3 regions of the Pseudomonas silesiensis genome follow, and region 3 is predicted to be linked to each of the others. Evidence: predicted binding sites of a transcription regulator. Region 3 holds the regulator's gene; each other region holds the start of a gene.

What was found. Region 3 encodes sigma-54, which starts transcription at its own class of promoters, with help from an activator protein. Its sites were predicted from a motif close to ANTGGCATNNANNTTGCTNT; they were not measured.
Region 1: PMA3_RS21815 (flagellar basal body rod protein FlgF) is a predicted target of sigma-54. The motif match lies at 5,563-5,582, and genes of this name have one in related genera.
Region 2: PMA3_RS03415 (pilin) is a predicted target of sigma-54. The motif match lies at 5,491-5,510, and genes of this name have one in related genera.

Annotation. Positions count from the first base shown of each region.
Region 1 is NZ_CP014870.1:4,935,132-4,944,658, reverse strand. Features, by position in the region: gene PMA3_RS21845 (MFS transporter) at 1-97, opposite strand, end outside; gene PMA3_RS21840 (hypothetical protein) at 198-383, opposite strand; gene PMA3_RS33430 (hypothetical protein) at 461-592, opposite strand; gene PMA3_RS21835 (amino acid aminotransferase) at 887-2,080, opposite strand; gene PMA3_RS21830 (4a-hydroxytetrahydrobiopterin dehydratase) at 2,080-2,436, opposite strand; gene phhA (phenylalanine 4-monooxygenase) at 2,541-3,326, opposite strand; gene PMA3_RS21820 (sigma-54-dependent transcriptional regulator) at 3,726-5,285, shown strand; gene PMA3_RS21815 (flagellar basal body rod protein FlgF) at 5,637-6,374, shown strand; gene flgG (flagellar basal-body rod protein FlgG) at 6,423-7,208, shown strand; gene flgH (flagellar basal body L-ring protein FlgH) at 7,261-7,956, shown strand; gene PMA3_RS21800 (flagellar basal body P-ring protein FlgI) at 7,999-9,072, shown strand; gene flgJ (flagellar assembly peptidoglycan hydrolase FlgJ) at 9,084-9,527, shown strand, end outside.
Region 2 is NZ_CP014870.1:767,795-777,321, reverse strand. Features, by position in the region: gene PMA3_RS03435 (class I SAM-dependent rRNA methyltransferase) at 1-737, shown strand, start outside; gene PMA3_RS03430 (DUF748 domain-containing protein) at 830-3,781, shown strand; gene PMA3_RS03425 (DUF2845 domain-containing protein) at 3,778-4,077, shown strand; gene PMA3_RS03420 (BON domain-containing protein) at 4,363-4,716, opposite strand; gene PMA3_RS03415 (pilin) at 5,031-5,444, opposite strand; gene pilB (type IV-A pilus assembly ATPase PilB) at 5,671-7,371, shown strand; gene PMA3_RS03405 (type II secretion system F family protein) at 7,374-8,591, shown strand; gene PMA3_RS03400 (prepilin peptidase) at 8,593-9,465, shown strand; gene coaE (dephospho-CoA kinase) at 9,462-9,527, shown strand, end outside.
Region 3 is NZ_CP014870.1:5,650,563-5,660,089, forward strand. Features, by position in the region: gene murA (UDP-N-acetylglucosamine 1-carboxyvinyltransferase) at 1-48, opposite strand, end outside; gene PMA3_RS25050 (BolA family protein) at 71-310, opposite strand; gene PMA3_RS25055 (STAS domain-containing protein) at 425-730, opposite strand; gene PMA3_RS25060 (MlaC/ttg2D family ABC transporter substrate-binding protein) at 727-1,380, opposite strand; gene mlaD (outer membrane lipid asymmetry maintenance protein MlaD) at 1,392-1,859, opposite strand; gene mlaE (lipid asymmetry maintenance ABC transporter permease subunit MlaE) at 1,859-2,656, opposite strand; gene PMA3_RS25075 (ATP-binding cassette domain-containing protein) at 2,656-3,465, opposite strand; gene PMA3_RS25080 (KpsF/GutQ family sugar-phosphate isomerase) at 3,744-4,718, shown strand; gene PMA3_RS25085 (KdsC family phosphatase) at 4,718-5,242, shown strand; gene lptC (LPS export ABC transporter periplasmic protein LptC) at 5,250-5,822, shown strand; gene lptA (lipopolysaccharide transport periplasmic protein LptA) at 5,809-6,357, shown strand; gene lptB (LPS export ABC transporter ATP-binding protein) at 6,357-7,082, shown strand; gene PMA3_RS25105 (RNA polymerase factor sigma-54) at 7,266-8,759, shown strand; gene hpf (ribosome hibernation-promoting factor, HPF/YfiA family) at 8,834-9,142, shown strand; gene ptsN (PTS IIA-like nitrogen regulatory protein PtsN) at 9,155-9,527, shown strand, end outside.

The DNA of each region.
Region 1 (9,527 bases), 720 kb from region 3:
CCAGGGGAATGCCGACGTTGAGGTAGCCGATGAAGGTAAACAGGACGATGGAGACGACTTGCAGCGTGACCGCCAGGGGGCGCGGGTTTTCAGGCATGGGGTAAAGGTCCACGGTAAAGCAGGATAGATAGGCTGCTTATGATAGCGGCGCGAGCGGCCGCGGACCGTGAAAAAGTAAAACTATTTGCCGTAGAGGCTTATTCAGGGGTCTGCGGCGCAACAAGTTGCGTCGTGACCAGGGCGGCCAGCGCGTTTTCCTCGCTGCCGAAACGGGCGAGCAAGGCGGCTTGTTTCTCGGGGGACAGGCGATTCCAGATCTCGATCATCTTCTCGGCGGTGCCGATCAGGACGCTGGCCTGGCTCTCGTTGAATTCATTGGTCATGGGGCGGGGCTCTGGGGTTCAGGCGGTGTGGAAAGCGCATGTTAGCGCTTTCCACACGGTCTGGTATTGCAGGTGTATCAGTCTTCGCTGTCGGCCTGGCGGCGTTCAGTTGCTTCTTCCTTCTCGGGCTGTTGGGCACCGGCTTGTTGCGTGGTCGTCTGCTCAGTTTCGTGCAGGCTTGGGAAGGGGAGATTAGGAATCTCGTGCATATCGCGCTCCTCGCAAAGTCTGTTGATAGATCTGGGTAGATCCGCGCTTTTAAAAAGCCTGGGAAGGATACAGCAGTAGAAAAGACAAATAGACTTTTATATCCATTTGTTTCGACGGATGGGGTTGTATAGACAGGTCTGTTGCGTTGCGCGGCTGGGCAATACATACATCGACTGATACACCGCCCCGTGTAGGAGCTGGCTTGCCAGCGAAGACGCTATATCAGCCAATACATGTATTGACTGACGCACCGCCTTCGCTGGCAAGCCAGCTCCTACAAGGGGGGCAGATAGTTATTTGCAGACGTCAGCGATCGCCTCGGCCAGCAGATCCAGGCGCGACGCATCGATCCCCGCCACGTTGGCCCGGCCAGTACCGACCATGTACACGCTGTGCTGATCACGCAGTTTTTTAACCTGCTCCGGCGTCAGCCCGGTGTAGGAAAACATCCCGCGCTGCACGCCAATGTGCGCAAAGCGCTCGCGCAATCCATGCGGCTCCAGCGCTTCCACCAGGCCGCTGCGCAGCTGGGCGATACGCAAGCGCATCGTCTCCACTTCATCAGCCCAGAGACTTTTCAGCTGCGGATCGCCAAGGATGGTCGCCACGACAGCGGCACCGTGATCCGGCGGTGTCGACCACAGGTTGCGGGCGATGTTGGCCAGTTGGCTGCGGATATCCACCAGCTTGTCAGCGGTTTTAGCGCAGACAATCAACGCGCCGGTACGGTCGCGGTACAGGCCGAAGTTCTTCGAGCAGGAACTGGTGATCAGCACTTCCGGCAGTTCTGCAGCGAACAGCCGGGTCGACCAGGCATCCTGTTCCAGGCCATCGCCGAAGCCCTGGTAGGCAAAGTCAATCAGTGGCAACAGGTCACGGCTGCGCACCACCTTCAACAACCGGCGCCAGTCGTCATGGGACAGGTCGAAACCGGTCGGGTTGTGGCAGCAGGCGTGAAGGAGGACGACGTCACCCTTGGGCGCTGCTTCAAGTGCCGCCAGCATGGCGTCGACGTCGAGACGGTTGTCGCTGCCCACGTAAGGGTAGTGACTGACCTTGACGCCCGCCGCGGCGAAGATGGTTTCGTGGATCGGCCAGGTCGGACTGCTCAGCCACACGCCACGGCCCGGCAGGCACTGCGCAATGAAGTCGGCGCTCAAGCGCAACGCACCGGTGCCGCCCGGCGTCTGCGTCACACCGGCCCGTTGTTCGGCGATCAGCGCAGAGTCGGCACCCAGCACCAGCTCATTGATGACTTTGCCAAACGCAGGGTCGCCGTGACCGCCGATGTAGGTCTTGGTGGCCTGGCGATCCACCAGCTGCGCCTCGGCAAGTTTCACCGCCTGAGGGATCGAGGTCAGGCCCTGGGCATCTTTATAGACGCCCACGCCGAGGTCGAATTTGCGCGGGTTCGGGTCCAGCGCATAGGCCTCCATCAGGCCGAGGATCGGGTCACCGGGTACTCGACCTATGGCGTCGAAATGCATTATTTGCGGCCCTCGGCGTCCTTGGCCACTTCGTCGGTGCGCGCGGCCATGATGAAGTCGTTGCGGTGCAGGCCCTTGATGGAATGGCTCCACCAGGTCACGGTGACTTTGCCCCACTCGGTCAGCAGGCCCGGGTGGTGACCTTCGGCCTCGGAGATTTCACCGACGGCGTTGGTGAACGCCAGGGCGTGCTTGAAATTCTTGAACAGGAAAATTTTTTCCAGCTGCATCACGCCGTCGCGAACTTCGATGTTCCAGTCAGGGATCTGCTTGATCAGTACCGGCAGTTCTTCGTCGCTGACTTGTGGGGCATCGGCGCGGCAGGCTTCGCAGTGGGCTTGGTTCAATGTGGACATGATGGGTTCCTGAAATCGAATTATTGGAAATCGGCCGTCAGTCTCGCCACGCTAAACCAAAGCGTGGGTTCCGGACAGGCTCACTTGATTCTAAAAGCTGCGGATCACGCGGCTTTCGGCGGAAACTTCGGGGTGTGCAAGCCCAGCTGCATGCCTTGCTTGACCATGCTCATGATGTCTTCATGAGCCACATCGAACAGGCGCTTGAGGTTCGGCAGGACAAAGTACAGCGGCTGCAGAATGTCGATGCGATACGGCGTGCGCATGCATTCCAGCGGATCGAACGTGTGATGCTCAGGTTCGTCCGACAGGCAGTACACCGTTTCTTTAGGCGAGGAGAGGATGCCGCCGCCGTAGATGCGCATACCTTGCGGCGTATCGACCAGGCCAAACTCGATGGTCATCCAGTATAGACGCGCCAGGTACACGCGCTCTTCCTTGGTCGCCTGCAGGCCGAGTTTGCCGTAGGTGTGGGTGAATTCGGCAAACCAGGGGTTGGTCAGCAGCGGGCAGTGACCGAAAATCTCGTGGAAAATGTCCGGCTCTTGCAGGTAATCCAGCTCTTCGCGGGTACGAATAAAGGTCGCCACCGGAAACTGCTTGCTGGCGAGCAATTCAAAAAAAGTCTGGAAGGGAATCAGTGCAGGTACCCGGGCGACTTGCCAGCCGGTGGTTTCACCGAGAACCTTGTTGATCTCGCCAAGTTGCGGAATGCGGTCGTGGGGCAGACCGAGTTTTTCGATTCCGTCCAGGTATTCCTGGCACGCACGCCCTTCGATCACTTTCAGTTGGCGAGTGATCAGCGTGTTCCACACCGCGTGTTCTTCGGCGGGGTAGTCGATAAAACCTTGCGCATCGGGCTCGCGAGCCACGTAGTGCGTCTGCTTCATGCTGCTCTCCTGCTAGGGGATTTCGTTCTTGTTATGTCCTGCTATGGACTTAGAAATACTCCAAGGTGTTCGGCGTTGCAGCAGATGGTTTGCCGTGATCGTAGGAAAAATCTTTGATTTTCGTAAAGTATTCGTTACGGTTTCCCGGGTGTCGCGCAGGTATTGAGATCTGCGGGTTTGAAATGGCGTCCAGGTGTCACATAATCTTGACGACTATCTGAGCGCCTCGGCAAATAAATAGGGCCGGGAGCACTGCGAAACCTGTGGGAGCGAGCTTGCTCGCGATAGCGGTGGGTCACGCAATTAATGTCGCCTGACACACCCTCATCGCGAGCAAGCTCGCTCCCACAGGCTGCACTTTAGGTATCCAACCCATCCACCGCTTTTTCGGGCCTTTATATGCGTATCAAAGTCCACTGCCAGAACCGCATCGGCATCCTGCGCGACATTCTCAATCTGCTGGTGGAGTACGGGATCAACGTCGCTCGCGGCGAGGTCGGCGGTGAGCATGGCAATGCCATCTACCTGCATTGCCCGAACCTGATCAACATCCAGTTCCAGGCGCTACGGCCGAAATTCGAATCGATTGCCGGGGTCTTCGGGGTCAAGCGTGTAGGGCTGATGCCCAGCGAGCGTCGGCACATGGAGCTCAATGCCTTGCTCGGCGCGCTGGAATTTCCGGTGCTGTCGATCGACATGGGCGGCTCGATCGTCGCGGCCAACCGCGCGGCGGCGCAGTTGCTCGGGGTGCGCGTCGATGAGGTGCCGGGGATCCCGTTGTCGCGCTACGCCGAGGATTTCGACTTGCCGGAACTGGTGCGCGCCAACAAGTCGCGAATCAATGGGCTGCGGGTCAAGGTCAAGGGCGACGTGTTTCTCGCCGACATTGCGCCGTTGCAATCGGAGCATGACGACAGCGAAGCCATGGCCGGCGCGGTACTGACTTTGCATCGCGCGGATCGGGTGGGTGAGCGCATTTATAACGTGCGCAAGCAGGAACTGCGCGGGTTCGACAGCATCTTCCAGAGCTCCAAAGTGATGGCGGCCGTGGTGCGCGAAGCCAGACGCATGGCGCCGCTGGATGCGCCGCTATTGATCGAAGGCGAAACCGGCACCGGCAAGGAGTTGTTGGCGCGCGCCTGCCACCTGGCGAGCCCCCGTGGCCAGTCACCGCTGATGGCGCTCAACTGCGCCGGTCTGCCGGAATCCATGGCCGAGACCGAATTGTTCGGCTACGGCCCCGGTGCCTTCGAAGGGGCGCGGGCCGAAGGCAAACTCGGGCTGCTGGAGCTGACGGCGGGCGGTACGCTGTTTCTCGATGGCGTCGGGGAAATGAGCCCGCGCCTGCAGGTGAAATTGCTGCGCTTCCTGCAGGACGGTTGCTTCCGTCGTGTCGGCAGCGATGAAGAGGTTTATCTGGACGTGCGGGTGATCTGCGCAACCCAGGTCGACCTGTCCGAACTGTGCGCTCGCGGGGAGTTTCGCCAGGATCTGTATCACCGCCTGAACGTGCTGTCGTTGCACATCCCGCCATTGCGCGAGTGTCTCGACGGGTTGACCCCGCTGGTGGAACACTTCCTCGATCAGGCCAGCCGGCAGATCGGTTGCCCGCTGCCGAAACTGGCGCCGGCGGCGATGGAGCGGCTCAGTCACTACCATTGGCCGGGCAATGTCCGGCAGCTGGAGAACGTGTTGTTCCAGGCGGTTTCGTTGTGCGAAGGCGGGACGGTCAAGGCCGAGCACATTCGACTGCCGGATTACGGGGTGCGTCAGCCCCTTGGCGATTTCTCGCTGGAGGGTGGGTTGGATGCGATTGTCGGGCGCTTCGAGAAGGCGGTGCTGGAGCGCTTGTATTCCGAGCATCCGAGCAGTCGGCAACTGGGCAAGCGGTTGGGGGTTTCGCATACCACCATTGCCAATAAGTTGCGCGAGTATGAGGTGGGCAAGACGGAGTCATAGCTGACTCTTGTTGTGGAGGTGCCGGCCCCTTCGCGGGCAAGTCGAATCGTCGCACCGCCGCTCCCACAGGGTTGTCGGTTGTTCATGAATAGTGTGAACCCTGAAGATCCCTGTGGGAGCGGGCTTGCCCGCGAAGGGGCAGGAACATCCAACGCCCACGCCAAGCCTTGCCTCAAAGCGGCATGACACCGCCGGTTTTTCGTCTCCAACCCATTCCCCAATCCCCTCGGAACCCCTCAAACCCTTTGTTTCCCGGCCCCCACGCCGCCAGAAAAAAGTTGGTCTGCAAATTGCTTATCGCTCAGCAGTACAGCACTGGGCGGCAAACGTCCGGCATGCAGAGGAAAGAGTGTGGACAAGTACCTTTATGTGGCAATGACCGGCGCCAGCCAGAATGCACTGGCGCAAAAGGCTCATGCGAACAACCTGGCGAACATCTCCACCAACGGCTTCCAGAAAGACCTGGAGCAGGCGCGTTCGATGCCGGTGTTCGGTGACGGCTTTCCGGCGCGTGCGTTTGCCCTGTCCGAGCGGCCGGCAACTGACTTTTCCCCTGGCGCGCTGGTAGAGACCGGCCGCGACCTCGATGTCGCGGTGCAAGGCAACGGCTGGATTGCGGTGCAGAACCCCGACGGCGGCGAAAGCTACGTGCGCACCGGCAGCCTGAACGTCGACGCCCTCGGCGTGCTGCGGGCCGGCAACGGCATGCCGGTGCTGGGCAATGGCGGGCCGATTGCCGTGCCACCCGAGCAGCAGATCGAAGTCGGCGAGGACGGCACCATCAGTATTCGCGCGATGGGTGAGGGCCCGCGGGTGATGGCGCAAGTCGACCGCATCAAACTGGTCAACCCGGACTTCAAGAACATGACCAAAGGCCTGGACGGTTCGATCCATACCAAGGACGGCCAGCCGGCGCAGGCCGATGCCAACGTAAAGCTGGTGTCGGGATTTCTCGAGTCGAGCAACGTCAATGCCGTGGAAGAAATGACCTCGGTGCTGGCCCTGGCCAAGCAGTTCGAACTGCACGTCAAGATGATGAACAGCGCCAAAGAAGACGACCAGGCCATGGCTCGGGTCTTGCAGATCTAATAATCATCAGAACGTCGCGCCGTTAAACAGGCGCACGAGGAGAATCGAATGCTTCCGGCTCTATGGGTTGCCAAAACAGGTCTGTCCGCCCAGGACACCAACCTGACGACCATTTCCAACAACCTGGCCAACGTCTCGACCACGGGGTTCAAGCGTGACCGCGCCGAGTTCCAGGACTTGCTCTACCAGATCAAGCGCCAGCCAGGCGCCCAGTCGACCCAGGACAGCGAACTGCCGTCGGGTCTGCAACTGGGTACCGGTGTGCGTATCGTCGGCACCCAGAAAAACTTCACCGCCGGCAGCCTGCAGACCACCGAGCAACCGTTGGACATGGCCATCGACGGCCGCGGATTCTTCCAGATCCTGCAACCGGACGGCACCACGTCCTACACCCGTGACGGTACCTTCCACCTCGACTCCAACGGCCAGATCGTCAACGCCAGCGGCTTCGCCCTGGAACCGGCGATTGTCATCCCCAACGACGCCCAGACCTTCACGGTCGGTCGCGACGGCACCGTGTCCATCACCGTTGCCGGCAACCCGGCCGCCCAGGTGATCGGCAACCTGCAAACCGCCGACTTCATCAACCCGGCCGGCCTGCAGGCCGTGGGCAACAACCTGTTCCTGGAAACCGCCGCCAGCGGCGCGCCGCAAGTCGGCACCCCGGGCCTGGCCGGTTTCGGCACCACGCTGCAGAACACCCTGGAAACCTCCAACGTCAGCACCGTTGAAGAGATGGTCAACATGATCACCACTCAACGCGCCTACGAGATGAACTCCAAGGTGATTTCCACCGCCGACCAGATGCTCTCGTTCGTCACGCAGAATCTGTAATCAAGTCCATGGGGCGGCCACGAGGTCGCCGGCAACACCGTGAGGTAGGGTCATGAATCGCTTTATATCTGTCCTGGCACTGGGTGCGATCACCGCGCTCGCGGGTTGTGTCGCCCCGCCGCCCAAGCCCAATGACCCTTACTACGCCCCGGTGTTGCCGCGCACGCCGCTGCCGGCTGCGGCCAACAACGGCTCGATCTACCAGGCCGGTTTCGAACAGAACCTGTACAGCGACCGCAAGGCGTTCCGGGTCGGTGACATCATCACCATCACCCTGAACGAGCGCACCCAGGCCAGCAAGAACGCCAATTCGCAAACCGCCAAGAACAGCAAGACCGACATCGGCCTGAGTTCGTTTTTCGGCGGCGGCCTGAGCACCAACGACCCGGTGGGCAGCGGTAACCTGAGCCTGGACGTCGGTTACGCCGGCGACCGCGCGACCAAGGGCGACAGCAAGTCCGGCCAGAGCAACAGCCTGACCGGTTCGATCACGGTGACCGTCGCCGACGTCTTGCCCAACGGCATCATCGCCGTGCGCGGCGAGAAGTGGCTGACCCTCAATACCGGTGACGAGCTTGTGCGGATTGCCGGCCTGGTGCGCGCCGATGACATCGCCACCGACAACACCGTGTCCTCGACCCGGGTCGCCGACGCGCGCATCACTTACTCGGGCACCGGTGCCTTTGCCGATGCGAGTCAGCCCGGCTGGTTCGACCGTTTCTTCCTCAGCCCGCTGTTCCCTTTTTAGGTGGCCACGTTGAATTTGAGAAGTCTCATCGTTGCGGCCTTGATGGTGTGTGCAGCGTCCAGCGCCCAGGCCGAGCGGCTGAAGGATATCGCCAGCATTTCCGGGGTGCGTTCCAACCAATTGATCGGCTACGGCCTGGTGGTCGGGCTTAACGGTACCGGCGACCAGACGACCCAGACTCCGTTCACCCTGCAGACCTTCAACAACATGCTCTCGCAGTTCGGCATCAAGGTGCCGCCGGGGTCGGGCAACGTGCAATTGAAAAACGTCGCGGCCGTGTCGATCAGTGCCGACTTGCCGGCGTTCGCCAAGCCGGGTCAGCAGATCGACATTACTGTCTCTTCCATCGGCAACTCCAAGAGCCTGCGCGGCGGCACCTTGCTGCTGACCCCGCTCAAGGGCATCGACGGCAACGTCTACGCCATCGCCCAGGGCAACCTGGTGGTCGGCGGCTTCGATGCCGAAGGTCGCGACGGTTCCAAGATCACCGTCAACGTGCCCTCGGCCGGGCGCATCCCCGGCGGTGCCTCGGTCGAGCGTTCGGTGCCGAGCGGCTTCAACCAGGGCAACAGCCTGACCCTGAACCTCAACCGTTCGGACTTCACCACCGCCAAGCGCATCGTCGACAAGATCAACGACCTGCTCGGCCCCGGCGTCGCCCAGGCCATCGACGGCGGCTCGATTCGGGTCAGCGCGCCGCTGGACCCGAGCCAGCGCGTCGACTACCTGTCGATCCTCGAGAACCTCGAAGTCGACCCGGGCCAGGCGGTGGCGAAAGTCATCATCAACTCCCGCACCGGCACCATCGTGATCGGCCAGAACGTCAAGGTGTCCCCGGCCGCCGTGACCCACGGCAGCCTGACCGTGACCATCACCGAAGACCCGATCGTCAGCCAGCCCGGCCCTCTGTCCAACGGGCAGACGGCGGTCGTGCCGCGCTCGCGGGTCAACGCCGAGCAGGAAGCCAAGCCGATGTTCAAGTTCGGCCCGGGCACCACCCTCGACGAAATCGTCCGGGCGGTGAACCAGGTCGGCGCCGCGCCGGGTGACCTGATGGCGATCCTCGAAGCACTGAAACAGGCCGGCGCCTTGCAAGCCGACTTGATCGTGATCTGAGGATAACGACCATGGACATGCGCAAAGGATTGGGGGTCAGCAGCAGCGATTCGGGGTCTTATTCGGACCTCAATCGCCTGAACCAGCTCAAGGTCGGCGACAAGAACAGCGACGGCAACCTGCGTAAGGTCGCGCAGGAATTCGAGTCGCTGTTCCTCGGCGAAATGCTCAAGTCCATGCGCTCGGCCACCGATGCGCTGGGCCAGGACAATCCGCTCAACACCCCGGCGGCCAAGCAGTACCAGGAAATGTACGACCAGCAACTGGCCGTTTCCATGTCCCGCGAAGGCGGCGGCATCGGCCTGGCGGACGTGTTGATGCGCCAGATGGCGAAGAACAAACCCCTGGCGCCGGGCGAAGCCGCAGCAGCGTCCGCCGCCAAGCAGGCCGCAGCGAAAGCGGCGGTGGAAACACCGATTGGCGCTGGCACTGTCGCCACCCAAGGGCCGTTGTCG
Region 2 (9,527 bases), 1.9 Mb from region 3:
GCATCGACCGCGAAGACACGGTCTATCGCGCCGATGAAGCCGCCCTGCAAGACCTGATCGGCCATGAATGGGGCCTGAACTACAGGGTTCGCGGTCGCCATGCAGGCCAGGACCCCCTGCTGTTCCTCGACCTGCGCAACACCCGAGGCTGGGTCAAGGCGCACAGCCAGGACAAAACGGTGCTGAACCTGTTCGCCTATACCTGCGGCGTCGGTTTGAGCGCCGCAGCCGGTGGCGCCCGCGAGGTGTGCAACCTGGACTTTGCCGAAGGCAACCTGGCGGTCGGGCGCGAGAATGGCCTGCTCAATCCGCAGCTGCCAGGCATGCAGTTCATCCAGTCCGATTATTTCCCGGCGATCCGCCAGTTGGCCGGCCTGCCCGTCAGCCAGCGTCGCGGGCACAAGCTGCCGAGCTATCCGCGCCTGGAATCGCGCCAGTACGATCTGGTGCTCCTGGATCCGCCAGCCTGGGCCAAGAGCGCATTCGGCACCGTCGACCTGCTGCGCGACTACCAGAGCCTGCTGAAACCGGCGTTGCTGACCACCGCCGACGATGGCGTGCTGATCTGCTGCAACAACCTGGCAAAAGTCAGCATGGACGACTGGCGCGACCAGGTTTTGCGCTGCGCCGAGAAAGCCGGGCGTCCGGTGCGGGAGTGGACAGTGATGAAACCGGGCGGCGATTTCCCGTCCATGGACCAACAGCCGCCGCTGAAAACGCTGATCCTGCAACTCTGAGATTCAGCAATAACGTAAAACAAATCCTGAAAGCGCAGTGACTTCGGAACCAGAATCGCGTGCCATACTCCAAGGCACTCCGATTCAGACAAATGAAGCCGCACATGCCCAAAGGATTGATTCGCGCCATTGGCGCTCTGTTGACCGCGCTGGCCCTCTACAGCCTGCTGGGGTTTCTGATTTTGCCGGGTATCGCGTTGCGAGTGGCCAACCAGCAGTTGGCCAACTATGCCACGACGCCCGCCACGATCCAGCGAATCGAACTCAACCCGTTCAGCCTTGAAGTCACCCTCTGGGGCCTTGTCATTGGTGAGCCGGGCAAGGAACAGGTCGGCTTCGAGCGCCTGTACGCCAATCTGCAGATCGACAGCCTCTGGACCAAGGCGCTGCACCTGTCTGATATCGAGCTGGACAAACCCAAGACCGAAATCCTCTTCGGCAAGGACGGCAAGCTCAACCTGCTGGGATTGTTCAAACTGCCCGCCAGCGAGCCGACTCCGGCCGATCCGGATGCCAAACCGTTCCCCCTGCGGGTCGAGCGCGTCAAACTGGCCCGCGGCTACGTGCACTTCCAGGATGCACGCCCCAGCGAACCCATCGAGTTCCTCTACGACAAGCTCGATTTCGAACTGAAGAACCTCAGCACCCTGCCCGAAGACAGTGCCGACATGACCTTGATGGCCGTCGGCCCGGGAGGTGGACAGCTCGACTGGACCGGCAACTTCAGCCTGATCCCGCTTGCCTCCGAAGGTAAGCTGAAAATCACCGATGGCAAGATGAAATCCTTTTGGCCCTATGTGCGCGACGCAGTGCCACTGGTGCTCGAAGAGGGCGTCCTCAACCTCAGCACCGACTACAAGCTGAACTTGTCCAAGGAAACCGAGCTGCTGCTGAGTAACGTCGCAGTCAATGTTGCGCCCTTCGCCATCAAGGCTCCGGACGGCCGACCGCTGGCGAAACTGGCGCGCCTGGACATCAGCGAAACCACAGTGGACCTGGCCAGGCAACAAGTAGTGGTCGGCAAGATCCGCAGCCAGAAACTGGAAACCTGGGCCGCCCTTGAGGCCGATGGACAACTGGATTGGCAGAAGCTGTTTGCCAGCCAGCCGTCCAAAGCGGCCACCAAGGCCAACGCCGAACCCGCTAGCACCCCGGCGGCCGCCGATTCCCCGAAACCCGAACCGGCGCCAGCGAGCAAACCCTGGCAAGTGCTGCTCAAGGATGTCCAGCTGCGCGACTACCAGGTGCATCTGGCTGACCGCAAGGCGCAACCGCCCGTGGCGCTGGACGTGGGCCCGCTGAACCTGGACTTGCAGAATTTCGACAGCCTCAACGGCTCGCCCTTCAACCTCAAGGTCGATACGGGCGTGGGCAAGCAAGGCAAGCTTCTGGCGGACGGGGAGGTCAACCTGGCCCCGGTCAGCGCCAGACTGAACGTGCACACCAAGGACATCGACCTGCGGGTCGCGCAGTCCTATATCAACCCGTTCATTCGCCTCGAACTGCGCAGTGGCATGCTCGGCAGTGATCTGGCAGTCGATCTGAAAAGCACCGAGCCGCTGGCGTTCAGCGTCACTGGCCGCGCTCAGGTCGATCAGCTACACACCCTCGACACCCTGAAAACCCGCGACTTCCTCAAGTGGCAGCAACTGGTGCTCGAAGGCCTGAACTATCAGCACGGCGACAGGCTGTCGATCGACAAGGTCAACCTGTTCCAGCCCTATGCGCGTTTCATGATCAACGACGATCGCACCACTAACGTCGATGACCTGCTGATCCCGCAACCGCCTGAAGCCACTGCCAAGACGGCCGCGGCCAAACCCGCCGCCAAGGACAAACCACTGGGCATCCACATTGGCGGCATTGCCATCAATGACGGCTCGGCCAACTTCGCCGACTTCAGCCTGACGCCGAACTTCGCCACGGCCGTTCAACAGCTCAATGGACAGATCGGCACCATCGACAGTCGCCAGGCGAAACCGGCCAGTGTCGACATCAAAGGCAAGGTCGACCGCTATGCGCCGGTGACCATCAAGGGTTCGGTCAACCCGTTCGACCCGATGGCCAGTCTCGACATCGCCACCAGTTTCAAACGGGTGGAACTGACGACCCTGACGCCCTACTCCGGCAAATTCGCGGGCTACCGCATCCGCAAGGGCCGGCTCAATCTCGACCTGCACTACATGATCACCAAAGGCCAGCTGAAGGCCGAAAACAAGGTGGTGGTCGAACAGCTGCAACTGGGCGAAAAAGTCGACAGTCCGGATGCGGTAAGCCTGCCATTGAAACTCGCCATCGCCTTGCTGAAAGACGTGGACGGCAAGATTTCCATCGAGCTGCCGGTGACCGGTGACCTGAACAACCCGCAGTTCAGCGTCATGCCTATCATCTGGCAGACCCTGCGCAACCTGGTCGTCAAGGCTGCCGCTGCGCCATTCAAGATGATTGGTGGCCTGGTCAGTGGCGGTGGTTCGCAAGATCTGGGCACGGTCTCGTTTGCGCCGGGTTCCAGCGACCTGAGCAAGGAAGCCGAGGATTCGTTGATCAAACTGTCCCAGGCGCTCAAGGAACGTCCGGCCCTGCGCCTGGAGATCGAGGGGACTGCAGCGCAAAGCAGTGATGGCCCGCTGATTGCCGAGCAACGCCTGGAACGGGAATACAAGTACAACTACTACAAAATGCTGCAGCGCCGTGGTGACAAGGTGCCGGCCAACGCCGCGCTGGTGGAAGTACCGGACAGCGAGAAAGGACCGCTGCTGGAGGGCATTTACCGCACCCGCCTGAAGACTCAGCCCCCCGCCGAATGGAAGGATCTGGGCAAGGAAGAACGCACCGCGAAGATGCGCGAGGGCGTGATCAACTTCTGGAGTTCCAGCGACGTGTTGTTACGGCAGCTGGGGCAGGATCGCGCCAGCAGCATCAAGGACTACCTGGTCGACAAGGCTCAGTTGGCCGACGAGCGCGTGTACTTCGTCGACGCCAGCCTGGGTCAGGCGGAAAGCGACGGCCGGGTGATCACCCCGCTGCATCTGGATGCCGAATGATGCTCAGGCCATGGCTGACAGGCCTGACCCTCGCGCTGGCTGCGAGTCAAGCGTCGGCCGCGGATACCCTGCGCTGCGGCAGTCAACTGATCAGTGTCGGGGACAGGTCTGGCGAGGTGCTGCAGAAATGCGGCGAACCGGTCAGCCGCGATGTGCTGGGCTACAAACGCAGTGTCGACCGACGGGAAGAGTTCCAGGTCGAGGAATGGACCTACGGGCCAAACGGCGGGATGTACCAGTACTTGCGGTTTGAAGGTAATCGGTTGAAGCAGATCACCAGCAAGCGCGGTAACTGAGTTTCACCACCGACCAACTGTGGGAGCGGGCTTGCTCGCGAAGCGGTCTTTGATTCAGCTCAGGTGTTGAATGTCAGTCCGCTTTCATCGGAACGCCGCCCGGAGCAAGCCCGCTCCCACAGTTGGTTTTGCGGCGCCCACAATAGAACAGGCCCCGAACACGAATGTTCGAGGCCTGTAACGGCCACGTCCTTGTGGCCTTTCGCATGAACTCTCAAGTTGCGGCAGACGTATGACTCGGCTCGTCTACCGCGCCTTCTCCCGGTTCAGGCGAGAAGTCGTGCCTTACTCGGCTTTCAGGCCGTCAGCGGAGACCGCTTGGACGCCTTTGATTTTCTTGGCGATAGCCACGGCGGTGGCTTTCTGTGCGTCGGTCACGGCAACGGTAGACGACAGGGAAACAACACCTTTGTTTGTTTCAACCTTGATGTCAGTACCAGGAATGCCTTTTTCGGTGACCAGGTCTGCTTTGACTTTGGTGGTGATCCAGGTATCGGAGCTAGCTTCTTTGACTTCGGCAACTTCACCGGCAGCCAGCACCATTGGCGCTTGAGTGGCTTGAGTCTGGGCGAATGCAACGTTGCCCAGGGTCAGGGTCAGCGCGGTAGCAGTAGCGGCAGCGATAGCGAACTTCTTCATACGAGTAACTCCTGTTTTTCATAAAGTCTGCTGCGTGTCTTGTCAGCAGGGTTACTGGGTATATTGCGAACGCTGTGCCAAGTTTGAGACAGACAATAAATCCTTGTAAATCAACAGCTTAATAATTCACTCAATTTTCGGAATCATGCAAAATGCATGACTTGCAAATTATCTACATGCAAGTTGCGGGTTTTGCCGCAGGCCTAAGGCCATGAATTGTCGGGATTTTCTTGGTTTTGGAGATTTGAAGGAGTTTGTCAAAAAAAACCCCGCTGTTTAGGGCGGGGCTTTGCGTACTAAAGCTTTGTGAAACGTTAAACGCCAGTGGTGCAACCTTTAGGCAAGAAGTCCTCGCCCGCGGTGCTGGTGCAAACCCAGCCAGTCGTCGAGCGCGTCAGCGTGATCGTCTTGCCTAAAACCGGTGCAGGCGCGTTAACGATCGTACAAACAATAGTCCCGGTACCATCAGTGGCTGTACCAGACGCTGTCAGCGTGCAGTTTGGAGTTGGGCTAACCCCCCCAATTGCCGCCACATTCGCCGGGCTGTTCCCGTTATTCATAAGGTCTTCAAATGGTATTTTCAGCGCCGAAATCTCCGCCAGGCCAGCGGTGACCTTGGCCTTCGCCTGATATTTGGAGTAAGCCGGCAACGCAAACGTCGCAAGAATCCCGATGATCGCCACAACGATCAACAGCTCAATCAGCGTAAAACCTTTCTGAGTATTCATAGACAAGCTCCATGCATGAGTCGAAATCTCATGATCTGAATTAGCCCCAGCACAGTCCATGCCAAATCCGTCGTGTACTGCTTTCGGGGGGTTGAGCCCAGACAATCGCCTTTTCCTACCCCCAGGATCCGCACTATCTGACAATTATTGTCACCTCAGTCCCACGGGTTTGGCTCTGCCGCTTGACTAGGCTATAAGACATGCATTGTCTGCGTCCGGTATCCCCATGAATGACATCGCCCTTAGCGGCCTGGCCAAGCAATTGGTCCTGGCTGAACTGCTCACTGACAAAAGCGCGCAACAGGCGTATCAGCAAGCCCAGCGCAACCGGATTTCCCTGGTCAGCTACCTGGTGCAAAACAAACTGGTGAATAGCCGTCAGGTTGCCGAGATTGCCTCGGAGCATTTCGGCATGGCGCTGCTGGATCTCCACTGCCTGGATAAAGAGTCACAACCCAAAGGGCTGGTCAGCGAGAAACTGGTCCGCCAGCACCACGCCCTGCCCTTGTGGCGGCGCGGCAACAAACTGTTCGTGGGGGTTTCCGACCCGACCAATCAACAGGCCATCAACGACATCCAGTTCAGCACCGGGCTCAGTACCGAAGCCATTCTGGTCGAAGACGAAAAGCTCACGGACGCCATCGAGAAATTCTTCGACAGCCACAGTACCGGCCTGGAAGACATGGCCGACGTTGACCTCGATGGCGTGGACATCGAGTCGATCGATGACAACCGTCAGGACGCCGTCGCCGGACAGGATACCGATGACGCGCCCGTGGTGCGCTTCGTTCACAAGATGTTGCTCGATGCGATCAAAAGCGGTTCCTCCGACCTGCACTTCGAACCCTACGAAAAATCCTACCGCGTGCGGATGCGCACCGACGGCATGCTGCGGGAAGTCGCCAAGCCGCCGATTCAATTGGCCAACCGCATCGCTTCGCGGCTGAAAGTCATGGCCAGCCTCGACATCTCCGAACGACGCCGGCCCCAGGACGGGCGGATCAAGATGCGCCTGTCCAAGAGCAAGTCCATCGACTTTCGGGTCAACACCCTGCCGACCCTGTGGGGCGAGAAAGTGGTGATCCGGATCCTCGATCCGTCCAGCGCGCAAATGGGCATCGATGCCCTCGGCTACGAGCCCGATCAGAAAGACTTGTTCATGGCCGCACTCAAGCAGCCACAGGGGATGATTCTGGTGACAGGGCCCACCGGGTCGGGCAAGACCGTGTCGCTCTACACCGGCCTGAATATCCTCAATACCGTGGACATCAACATTTCCACCGCCGAAGACCCGGTGGAGATCAACATGGAAGGCATCAACCAGGTCAACGTCAATCCCAAGCAGGGCCTGGGATTCGCCCAGGCCCTGCGTTCGTTTCTGCGTCAGGATCCGGACGTGATCATGGTCGGCGAGATCCGCGACCTGGAAACGGCGGAAATCGCCATCAAGGCCGCCCAGACCGGGCACCTTGTGCTGTCGACCCTGCACACCAACAGCGCTGCGGAAACCCTGACCCGCCTGCACAATATGGGCATCCAGGGCTTCAACATCGCTACTTCGGTGAGCCTGATCATCGCCCAACGCCTGGCGCGTAAACTGTGCAGCCATTGCAAGCGACCGATCGAGATTCCCCGGGAGGCGCTACTAAAGGAAGGTTTCCCCGCGGAACGCATCGGCTCGTTCACGATCTATGAGCCCGTCGGTTGCGATCACTGCAACAACGGTTACAAAGGGCGCGTAGGGATTTATGAAGTGGTGAAGAACACTCCCGAGTTGCAACGGCTGATCATGGCCGAGGGCAACTCGCTGGAAATCGATACCCAGATGCGCAAGGACGGGTTCAACGACCTGCGCACTTCCGGGTTGATCAAGGCCATGCAGGGCATCACCAGCCTTGAAGAAATCAACCGGGTCACCAAGGACTGAACATGGCGGTCAAGGCAGCAAAAATCAGCGTGTATGCCTGGGAAGGTACGGACCGGAAAGGCACGAAAATGACCGGCGAACTCAGCGGTCAGAACCCGGCGCTGATCAAGGCGCAATTGCGTAAACAAGGGATCAATCCCGGCAAGGTGCGCAAGAAATCCGCCTCGATTTTCAACCTGGGCAAGCGCATCAAGGCCCATGACATTGCCCTGTTCACCCGGCAGATGGCGACCATGATGAAAGCCGGTGTGCCGCTGTTGCAATCGTTCGACATCATCGGCGAAGGCTTCGATAACCCGGCCATGCGCAAGCTGGTGGACGAGGTGAAACAGGAAGTCGCGGCGGGCAACAGCTTTGCCGCGGCGCTGCGCAAAAAACCCCAATATTTCGATGAGCTCTACTGCAACCTGGTCGATGCCGGCGAACAGGCCGGCGCCCTGGACACCCTGTTGGAGCGAGTAGCGACCTACAAGGAAAAGAGCGAAAGCCTCAAGGCAAAGATCAAGAAAGCCATGACTTACCCGCTCGCCGTGGTGTTCGTCGCGATCATCGTGACCGGGATCCTGCTGGTCAAGGTGGTGCCGCAGTTCGAGTCGGTGTTCAAGGGGTTTGGCGCCGAACTGCCAGCCTTCACCGTGATGGTCATCGGCCTCTCGGAATTCTTGCAGGAATGGTGGTGGGTGCTGCTCGGCGCGCTGATAGCGGCATTCTTCGGCCTGCGACACGCGTTCAAGACGTCGCAAGCCTTTCGGGACCGGACGGATACCTGGCTGCTGAAACTGCCGTTGGTGGGCACGTTGATGTACAAGTCCGCCGTGGCCCGTTACGCCCGTACGCTGTCGACCACCTTCGCCGCGGGCGTGCCGTTGGTCGAGGCACTGGAGTCAGTGGCGGGCGCCACCGGCAACATCGTGTTCAAGCGCGCCGTGCTGCGCATCAGGCAGGACGTGGCGACCGGCATGCAGCTGAATTTTTCCATGCGCTCCTCCGGCATCTTTCCGAACATGGCGATCCAGATGACGGCCATTGGCGAAGAGTCCGGGGCGCTGGACGACATGCTCGACAAGGTCGCGAGTTTCTACGAGGACGAAGTGGACAACATGGTCGATAACCTCACCAGCCTGATGGAACCGTTCATCATGGTGGTACTGGGGGTTGTCGTCGGTGGCCTGGTGGTTGCGATGTACCTGCCCATCTTCCAACTCGGCGCTGCGATCTGACATGCCCTTGAACGATATTCTGACTGTCTTTCCGCTGGCCTTCGTCGTCATTGCCGCAGTGGTCGGCCTGCTGGTCGGCAGCTTCCTCAATGTGGTGATCTGGCGCCTGCCAAAAATGCTCGAGCGTGAGTGGCGACTGCAGGCCCATGACATCCTGGGCTTGCCTGAGGACACGCCCCTGCCGACTTACAACCTGCTGCTGCCCCACTCTCAATGCCCGCACTGCAGCCACCGGATTCGGGCCTGGGAAAACATTCCAGTGCTCAGTTATGCATTTCTGCGAGGGCGATGTTCAAGCTGCAAGACGCCGATCAGCAAACGCTACCCGTTGACCGAACTGGCTTGCGGGCTGCTGTCGGCGTTCATCGCCTGGCACTTCGGGTTCGGTTGGCCGGCGTGCATGGTGCTCGTCCTGACCTGGGGCCTGTTGGCCATGAGCCTGATCGACGCAGAGCACCAGCTGCTGCCGGATGTGCTGGTACTCCCCCTGATGTGGCTCGGATTGATCATCAACAGTTTCGGCCTGTTCGCGCCGCTCCAGGAGGCATTGTGGGGCGCGATAGCCGGCTACACGGCGCTGTGGTCGGTGTTCTGGCTGTTCAAGCTGGTCACCGGCAAGGACGGCATGGGCCACGGTGATTTCAAGCTGTTGGCGATGTTCGGCGCCTGGGGCGGCTGGCAGATCCTGCCACTGACCCTCCTGTTGTCATCCCTGGTGGGCGCCGTTATCGGCGTGATCTGGCTGCGCATGCGCAACGCGCAAACCTCGACACCGATCCCTTTCGGCCCCTATCTGGCAATTGCCGGCTGGATTGCCTTGCTCTGGGGTGGTCAAATAACCGACTTCTATTGGCAGTTTGTCGGTTTGAAATGAATACCCTTGTGGAAAAACCCTGGATTCTCGGCCTGACCGGCGGCATCGGCAGCGGCAAAAGC
Region 3 (9,527 bases):
GATTTCGCCATCAAGACGAACGCCACCGGTAATTATCAATTTATCCATAAGAATCTCGACGCCCTTGGGCTCAGGTGCGCTCGGCCCAGGCCGCGCTGCTGAAAAATTTCATAGTGACCGCATGGATGCTGCCATCGGTGATCCATGGGTTCAAATGGGCATAGATCTGCTGCTGACGCTTGACCGGGCTCAACGCCGCCAGTTCATCGCTAATCACGTTCAGCTGAAAGTTGCAGCCTTCGCCCTCAACTTCTACCAGCGTTCCGGGCAGCTTTCCTTCAAGGAAGCTCTTCACTTCTACGGCCTGCATGCTCAACCTCAATCGGCGCCCTGTGCGCGCGGGTCGGACATCATACAAAAAAGCCCCGCGCCTGCGAACCCCGCGAAGCAGGACTCTGACGGGGGGCTTGTTCATAGATGCTGGTTAGGGTTGCGCCAACAGCTCGGTCAATTCGCTGACCTGAGCGATTTCACGCATGTCTTCGGGCATTCCACGGATGCTCCACGCCTTGCCGGCCGCCTCTGCATCACGCATGAAGCACAGCAACAGCGACAAGCCGACACTGCTGGACTTCAACACGGCCGAACAATCGACCACCAGCGTAGCGGCCTTGCTGGACTTGATCAGCGCCTGGCCCTGCTTGCGCAGGCCGGGACCGGTGCGGTAGTCCAGCATGCCGCTGAGCAGCAGCTCGCCGGCGTCGCTCATGCGAATGGCCGACACACTCATTGAGTTTGCTTCTCGGCGGCTTTTTCCGTGGTTTCCTTGGCTTTGGCGACTTCTCCGGCCCAATTGTCGATGGTCTTGTCCAGGTCGTTGCCATTGCGCTGCATCGCATCAGTGAACTGATCGCGGAACAGCTTGCCGATGTTGATGCCGTTGATGATCACGTTGCGCACCTTCCACTCGCCGTTGATTTTCTCGAGTGTGTAGGACACAGGATAGATCGAACCGCTGCTGCCCCTGACCTGCATGTCGACGCTGGTCCGGGTGCCGCTTTCGTCCTTGGCCGGCGAAACGGTGATGCCCTGGTTGTTGTATTCGAGCAACGCGTTGCCATAGAACTGCATCAGGCTGCGCTTGAAGTTTTCCTGGAAGCGCTGCATTTGCTCGGGCGTGGCCTTGCGCGAGTACTTCACGGTCATGATGCTTCTGGATATCCCCTCGGCATCGACCACCGGCCCGACGATACCGTTCAGCGCATCGTAGAAGTCCTTCGGGCTTTGCTTGTATTTTTCCTTGTTGGCAGCCAGGTCGGCCAGCAACCGGGTAGTCGTGTCCTGAATCAGTTCGTGCGCCGACGGCGCCGCCACAGCGTTAGCCATCAACGGCACGGCCGCGAGCAATATCAACAGGCCACGTCGCAGGATAGAGATCATTCAAAAACTCCTTATTTGGCTTCTTTGCTAACGGTATTGAGCAGGAATTTACCGATCAGGTCCTCGAGCACCAGCGACGACTGGGTGTCGTGGATGGTCCCACCCTCCTTGAGCAAGCCTTCTTCGCCGCCCACGCTGATACCGATGTACTTCTCGCCCAACAGGCCAGCGGTCAGGATAGATGCGGTGGAATCGGTCGGCAGATTATCTACCGTCTTCTCCAGCTGCATGGTCACCCTGCCGGTGAAACTGTCGCGGTCCAGATCGATCGCCGTGACCTTGCCGATGGTCACACCGGCCATGGTCACTTTAGCTCTGACCGTCAAACCGGCGATATTGTCGAAATAGGCATAAAGTTTATATGTATCGGTCGTTGCGCTCGGGGACAGGCCACTCACCCGCAACGCCAGCAACAGCAAAGCCAGGATGCCAGCCAGCAAGAAAAGGCCGACACCGATTTCCAGGGTGCGGTTTTGCATCAGAAATCTCCAAACATCAAGGCGGTCAGAATAAAGTCCAGGCCGAGCACTGCCAAAGAGGCATACACCACGGTCTTGGTAGTGGCACGACTGATCCCCTCGGAAGTGGGCTCGCAGTCGTAGCCTTGGAACACGGCGATCCAGGTCACGACAAAGGCGAAGACAATGCTTTTGATGATGCCGTTGAGCACATCGTCGGCAAAGGTCACGCTGTTCTGCATGTTCGACCAGTAGGAGCCTTCATAGACACCCAGCCAGTCGACGGCCACCCACGAACCGCCCCAGATACCCACCACGCTGAAAATCATCGCCAGCACCGGCAGGGAAATGAAGCCGGCCCACAGGCGCGGGGCAATGATGTACTTGAGCGGGTCGACACCGATCATTTCCAGGCTGGACAATTGCTCGGTGGATTTCATGTTGCCGATTTCGGCCGTCAGGGCCGAACCTGCGCGCCCGGCGAACAGCAAGGCGGTGACCACCGGCCCCAGTTCACGCAGCAACGTCAGCGCAACCATCTGCCCGACCGCCTGCTCCGATCCATAGCTGGACAGGATGTTGAAGCCTTGCAGCGCCAGCACCATGCCGATGAACACTCCGGAGACCACGATGATCACCAGGGACATCACGCCCACCGAATGCAGTTGCTTGACCAGCAGCCCGAAACCGCCGCCAATGCCGCCACGGCCGAACAAGGCATGAAACAGGAATATCGCCGAACGACCGAACACTGCCAGCACGTCAATTCCGGAGTGGCCGAAACGGCGCACTCTTTCTATCAGTGAAATCTTGCGCATCAACGCTTCCCCAGAAGATCTGCGCGGAAATCCGTCGCTGGAAAGTGATAGGCGACCGGACCGTCGGGTTCGCCGGTCATGAACTGGCGAATCCGTGGCTCCTGGGAGTTCATCAGTTCCTCGGGCGTGCCCTGCCCCAATACCTGCCCTTCGCCCACCACATAGATGTAGTCGGAAATGCTCGCGGTCTCGGCCAGGTCGTGGGACACCACGATGCTGGTGATGCCCAGCGCATCGTTGAGCAGGCGGATCAGGCGCACCAGCACGCCCATGGCGATCGGATCCTGACCGACAAAGGGCTCGTCATACATGAGGATCTGCGGATCGAGGGCAATCGCCCGGGCCAGCGCGACACGGCGCTTCATGCCGCCGGACAGCTCGTCAGGCATCAGGTCGATGGCGCCACGCAAGCCCACGGCCTGCAATTTGAGCAGGACGATGTCCCGGATCATTTCTTCCGGAAGCTCGGTATGAACCCGTAGCGGAAAGGCGACGTTCTCGAACACATCGAGATCGGTGAACAGCGCGCCGCTCTGAAACAGCACGCCCATGTGCTTGCGCGCATCGAACAGGTCGCTGCGCGACAGCTTCGGCAGGTTCTGACCGTTGACCCAGACCTCGCCCTTGGTCGGGCGCAATTGGGCGCCCATCAAACGCAACAGCGTGGTCTTGCCACACCCGGAAGGCCCCATTATGCCGGTGACCTTGCCGCGCGGTATACGGATATCGACGTTATTGAAAATGCTGCGCGCACCGCGCTTGAAGGTCAGTCCCTTCAGCTCGACCGCGTAGGCGTTATCGGCACTCATCTAAACTCCTTGCGATGCAGCCTCTCACTCGGACGCCTGACTTTCTTGCGAAAGCACATGCCTCCCCGGGCAGGGCCGAACTGGCGGCGAACTATATCACTGCAAAGGCCAAGCGCCCAAGGCCCACGCCGGTTCATGTTCCGCAACATGACAGGGCAAAAGCGTGTATTTGCAGGGATTAAGTAACAGGGAGTGACAAAGCGCGACGAACTTGCGTGAGGCTTTCGATCATAACCGTTATAATCGCCGCCTTTTCATCAGGCTATACGATTTCCGACATGAGCCAATCCAGCGACCTGATTCAGTCTGCACAACGCACCGTCCGCCTCGAACTGGAAGCCGTCACCGGCTTGTTGCCCCGTATCGACGCGGATTTCGTACGCGCTTGCGAGATGATTCTGGCCAGCAAGGGCCGCGTGGTCGTGGTCGGCATGGGCAAGTCAGGGCACATCGGCAACAAGATTGCCGCCACCCTGGCGAGCACCGGCACCACGGCTTTTTTCGTGCACCCGGCCGAAGCCAGCCACGGCGACATGGGCATGATCACCCGCGACGACGTCATTCTGGCGCTGTCGAACTCCGGCTCGACCAATGAAATCGTGACCCTGCTGCCACTGATCAAGCGCTTGGGCATCCAGCTGATCAGCATGACCGGCAACCCCGACTCCCCGCTGGCCAAGGCTGCCGAGGTCAATCTCAACGTGCACGTCGAACACGAAGCCTGCCCGCTGAACCTGGCACCGACGTCGTCGACCACTGCGGCCCTGGTCATGGGCGATGCCCTGGCCGTTGCGCTGCTCGAAGCCCGGGGGTTTACCGCTGAAGATTTCGCCTTTTCCCATCCCGGCGGCGCCCTTGGCCGACGCCTGCTGCTGAAAGTGGAAAACGTCATGCACGCCGGGCAGGAACTGCCGCAGGTGCAGCGCGGCACCCTGCTCAAGGACGCGCTGATGGAAATGACCCGTAAAGGTCTGGGCATGACGGTGATCCTGGAAGCCGATGGTAAACTCGCCGGGATCTTCACCGACGGCGATTTGCGCCGCACCCTGGACCGCGCCATCGACATCCATCACGCCACCATCGACCAGGTCATGACCGTGCATGGCAAGACGGCTCGCCCTGAAATGCTGGCCGCCGAGGCCCTGAAAATCATGGAAGACCATCGAATCAACGCACTGGTGGTGGTGGACAAGGAGGACCGTCCGATCGGCGCCTTCAACCTGTCCGATCTGCTGCGTGCAGGAGTAATGTAATGAGCACCGATCTGCTGGAACGCGGCAAGAACATCAAGCTGGCGATATTCGACGTCGATGGCGTACTGACCGACGGACGCCTGTATTTCCTGGAAGACGGCAGCGAATTCAAGACGTTCAACACCCTCGACGGCCAGGGCATCAAGATGTTGATGGCAGCCGGCGTGCAGACCGCTATCATCAGCGGACGCAAGACCCCGGTGGTCGAGCGACGGGCGAAGAACCTCGGCATTCCACACCTGTACCAGGGTCGCGAAGACAAACTGGTGGTGCTCGACGAGCTTCTGGCGCAACTCGACCTAAGCTATGAACAGGTCGCCTACCTCGGCGACGACTTGCCGGACCTGCCGGTCATTCGCCGCGTCGGCCTGGGCATGGCGGTGGCCAGTGCCGCCAGTTTCGTGCGTGAACACGCCCACGGCATCACCCTGGCCCGTGGCGGCGAAGGTGCCGCTCGCGAATTCTGCGAATTGATCCTGCGCGCCCAGGGCCGTCTCGATGCGGCCAACGCCGCGTACCTGTGAGCCCACTATGCTGAGCAAAACGATTCGCAAATTCCTGGTGTTCGGGTGCATCGCCGCCATTTTCGCGGCGGTCGGTTACTGGAACATCAGTCCGGAGCGCTTCCTCGACAAGCCGGCCGCCAAGGCCGATGAAACCCGGATCGACTGGTACGCGACCAACACCCATACCGTGCAGTACCTGCCAGATGGCAAATTGCAGTACGACATGACGTCCGACAAGGTCGAACACCTCAAGGCCACTGACGTGACGCTGGTCAGCAAGCCGGACCTGAACATGTTCCGCGGCACCGAGTTTCCGTGGCACGTGCAGAGCGAACGCGGCGAAGTCAATTCCGGCGGAACCGAAGTCGAACTGATCGACTCGGTACGTATCGCCCGCACCGACGAAAAAAAGCGCACGACCATTATTACCAGCACTCGCATGACCGTGTTCCCGCAGCGGCAATATGCGCAGACCGAGCAACCCGTTAGAATCGACGGCGCGGGTGGTGTGTCGACCGGCACGGGCATGAAAGCGTATTTGAAAGAAAGCAGGATACACCTGCTATCGAACGTAAGAGGACAGTATGAGGCTCGTTAAAACCCTCCCTATTTTGCTCAGTCTGGGCGCAGCACTGGGAAGCGTGAGCGCCTGGGCTCTGCCGAACGATCAAGAGCAGCCTATCCGCATTCAAGCCGACGATGCCCAACTGGACGACAAGAATGGCGTTGCCACCTACAAGGGCGACGTGATCATCACCCAGGGTTCGATGAAGGTCACCGGCAACACCGTGACCATCACCCGCACCCCGGCCGGCGATATCGACGTGGTGACCTCGGTGGGCAACCTCGCCTACTTCGAGCAACTGCAGACCGCCGGCGACACCAAGCCGGTTCAGGGCTATGGCGTCACTATCCAGTACCACGCCTCGCAAAACCGCGTCGTGCTGATCGATCGCGCCAAAGTCATCGACAAGGACAACAACGTCACCCAGGGCGAGAAAATCGTCTACGACACAGAGAAGAAACTGGCGAGCGCCGGTCGCGCTACAGGCAACAAGGTGACCGAGTCGCGCCCGCGCATCGACATGGTGATCCAGCCGAAAAAGAAAACCGACGAGCAAAAGGCCCAGTAATGGCAACTCTGAAAGCTCAGCATCTGGCCAAGAGCTACAAGAGCCGCCAGGTCGTGCGCGACGTCAGCCTGTCGATCGACAGCGGTCAGATCGTCGGCTTGCTCGGCCCTAACGGCGCCGGCAAAACCACCTGCTTCTACATGATCGTCGGCCTGGTACAGGCCGATCAGGGCCGCGTACTGATCGATGATCTGGATGTCAGCCATCAGCCGATGCACGGTCGCGCGAAAGCCGGTATCGGCTATCTTCCGCAGGAAGCGTCGATCTTCCGCAAGCTCTCGGTGGCCGATAACATCCTGGCGATCCTCGAGACCCGCAAGGAGCTCGACAAGGCTGGTCGTCGCAAGGAGCTGGAAAGCCTGCTGCAGGAATTCCATATCCACCACATCCGCGACAACCTCGGCATGAGCCTGTCCGGTGGTGAGCGCCGCCGCGTGGAAATCGCCCGGGCACTGGCCACCAATCCGAAATTCATCCTCCTCGACGAACCCTTCGCCGGCGTGGACCCGATTTCGGTAGGCGACATCAAACAGATCATCCATCACCTCAAGGCCAAGGGCATTGGTGTGCTGATCACGGACCACAACGTCCGCGAAACCCTGGATATCTGCGAAACCGCCTATATCGTCAACGATGGCCAACTGATCGCCGAAGGCGACTCCGACACCATCCTGGCCAACGAGCTGGTCAAGGAAGTGTATCTGGGCCATGAGTTCCGCCTGTAGGCGCTGAGGTGTCCAGCTGTCGCTCAAGCGCTTGTCTCGATAAAAAATCAACACTTTTTTATTGTTACAACGCTCTAGGCAAACGCTAAAGTTTCGGGCATATAATTTGCTTATGTTTGGCGCTCCGGCGCCCTGTAGTGGATGGCGCATGTGCGCCGGCGAATAAGGTGTTAAGCCCCTGCCATGAAACCATCGCTAGTCTTGAGAATGGGCCAGCAGCTGACGATGACACCGCAGCTGCAACAGGCCATCCGCCTGCTCCAATTGTCGACCCTGGACCTGCAACAGGAAATCCAGGAGGCCCTGGAGTCCAATCCGATGCTCGAACGCCAGGAAGAAGGCGACGACTTCGATAACGCCGACCCCTTGGCCGACAAAGCCGAACAGCAACCCAACGCCGATGTGACGGAACCCTCCTACCAGGAAACCGCCCCGACGGTGGATAACCTCGAGGAAGGTGACTGGAACGAGCGCATTCCCAACGAACTGCCGGTCGATACCGCCTGGGAAGACGTTTACCAGACCAGCGCCAGCAGCCTGCCGAGCAACGATGACGACGAGTGGGACTTCACTACCCGTACATCGGCCGGTGAGAGCCTGCAAAGCCATCTGCTGTGGCAACTGAACCTGGCACCGATGTCCGACACCGATCGCCTGATTGCCGTGACCCTGATCGACTGCATCAACAATCAGGGCTACCTGGACGAAACCCTCGAGGAAATTCTCGAAGCCTTCGACCCGGAACTGGACATCGAACTGGACGAAATAGAAGCCGTCCTGCATCGCATCCAGCAATTCGAACCCGCCGGCATCGCCGCCCGCAACCTGGGCGAATGCCTGTTGCTGCAATTGCGCCAATTGCCCGCCAAGACCCCGTGGCTGGCCGAGGCCAAGCGTCTGGTCAGCGATTACATCGACCTGCTTGGCAGCCGCGACTACAGCCAGCTGATGCGCCGCATGAAGCTCAAGGAAGATGAACTGCGCCAGGTGATCGAGCTGGTGCAGAGCCTCAACCCGCGTCCTGGCTCGCAGATCGAGTCCAGCGAAGCCGAATACGTCGTCCCCGATGTCATCGTGCGCAAGGACAACGAGCGCTGGCTGGTGGAGCTGAACCAGGAATCGGTGCCACGGCTGCGGGTCAACGCCCAATACGCCGGTTTCGTGCGCCGCGCCGACACCAGTGCCGACAACACCTTCATGCGCAATCAGTTGCAAGAAGCCCGCTGGTTCATCAAGAGCCTGCAGAGCCGCAACGAAACCCTGATGAAGGTGGCCACCCAGATCGTCGAGCATCAGCGCGGCTTCCTGGAGTACGGCGACGAAGCCATGAAGCCGTTGGTGCTGCATGACATTGCCGAGGCGGTGGGCATGCACGAGTCGACGATTTCCCGGGTGACCACGCAGAAATTCATGCATACCCCCCGGGGCATCTATGAACTGAAATACTTTTTTTCCAGCCACGTCAGCACCTCGGAAGGCGGTGAATGCTCGTCCACGGCGATCCGCGCGATCATCAAAAAACTGGTTGCAGCGGAAAATCAGAAAAAGCCGTTGAGTGACAGCAAGATCGCTGGTTTACTGGAGGCACAAGGCATTCAGGTGGCTCGCCGCACCGTCGCCAAGTACCGCGAATCCCTCGGGATCGCGCCTTCGAGCGAACGCAAGCGGTTGATGTAGAGCCACGCCACAGCGTTCCAGTGGCAGGCATTTCTGCCTGCCGCTTTATGCACTGGCAACGAAGGAGAAGCTGTATGCAAGTCAACATCAGTGGACACCAACTGGAAGTGACCGAACCTCTTCGCACCTACATCGGCGAAAAACTCGAACGATTGGAGAGGCACTTCGACAAGATCACCAACGTGCAGGTCACGATGACGGTCGAAAAGCTGAAGCAGAAAATCGAAGCCACGCTGCATATTCCCGGCAATGAAGTCGTCGCCAACGCGGAACATACCGATATGTACGCGGCCATCGACGCATTGACCGACAAGCTGGATAAACAACTCAAAAAGCATAAGGAAAAGACCCAGAGCCTCCTCCAGGGCGCGACCGGTCGTTAACACTCCCAACCCATGATCCGACTTGAAAGCATCCTGACCCCCGGCCGTTCCCTCGTGAACGTGCCGGGCGGCAGTAAAAAGAAAGCCCTCGAGCAAATTGCCAACCTCATCCATAAAGAAGTGCCGGATCTGGAGATGCAAGATGTCTTCGAGGCTCTGATTGCCCGTGAAAAACTCGGCTCGACCGGTTTTGGCAACGGCATCGCCATCCCCCATTGTCGGCTCAAGGGCTGCACCTCACCCGTCAGTGCCTTGATGCATCTGGACGCTCCCATCGATTTCGACGCCATCGACGGTGCCCCGGTTGACCTGCTGTTCGTGCTGCTGGTCCCGGAAGCCGCTACCGATGCGCACCTGGAGCTGCTGCGCCAGATCGCCAGCATGC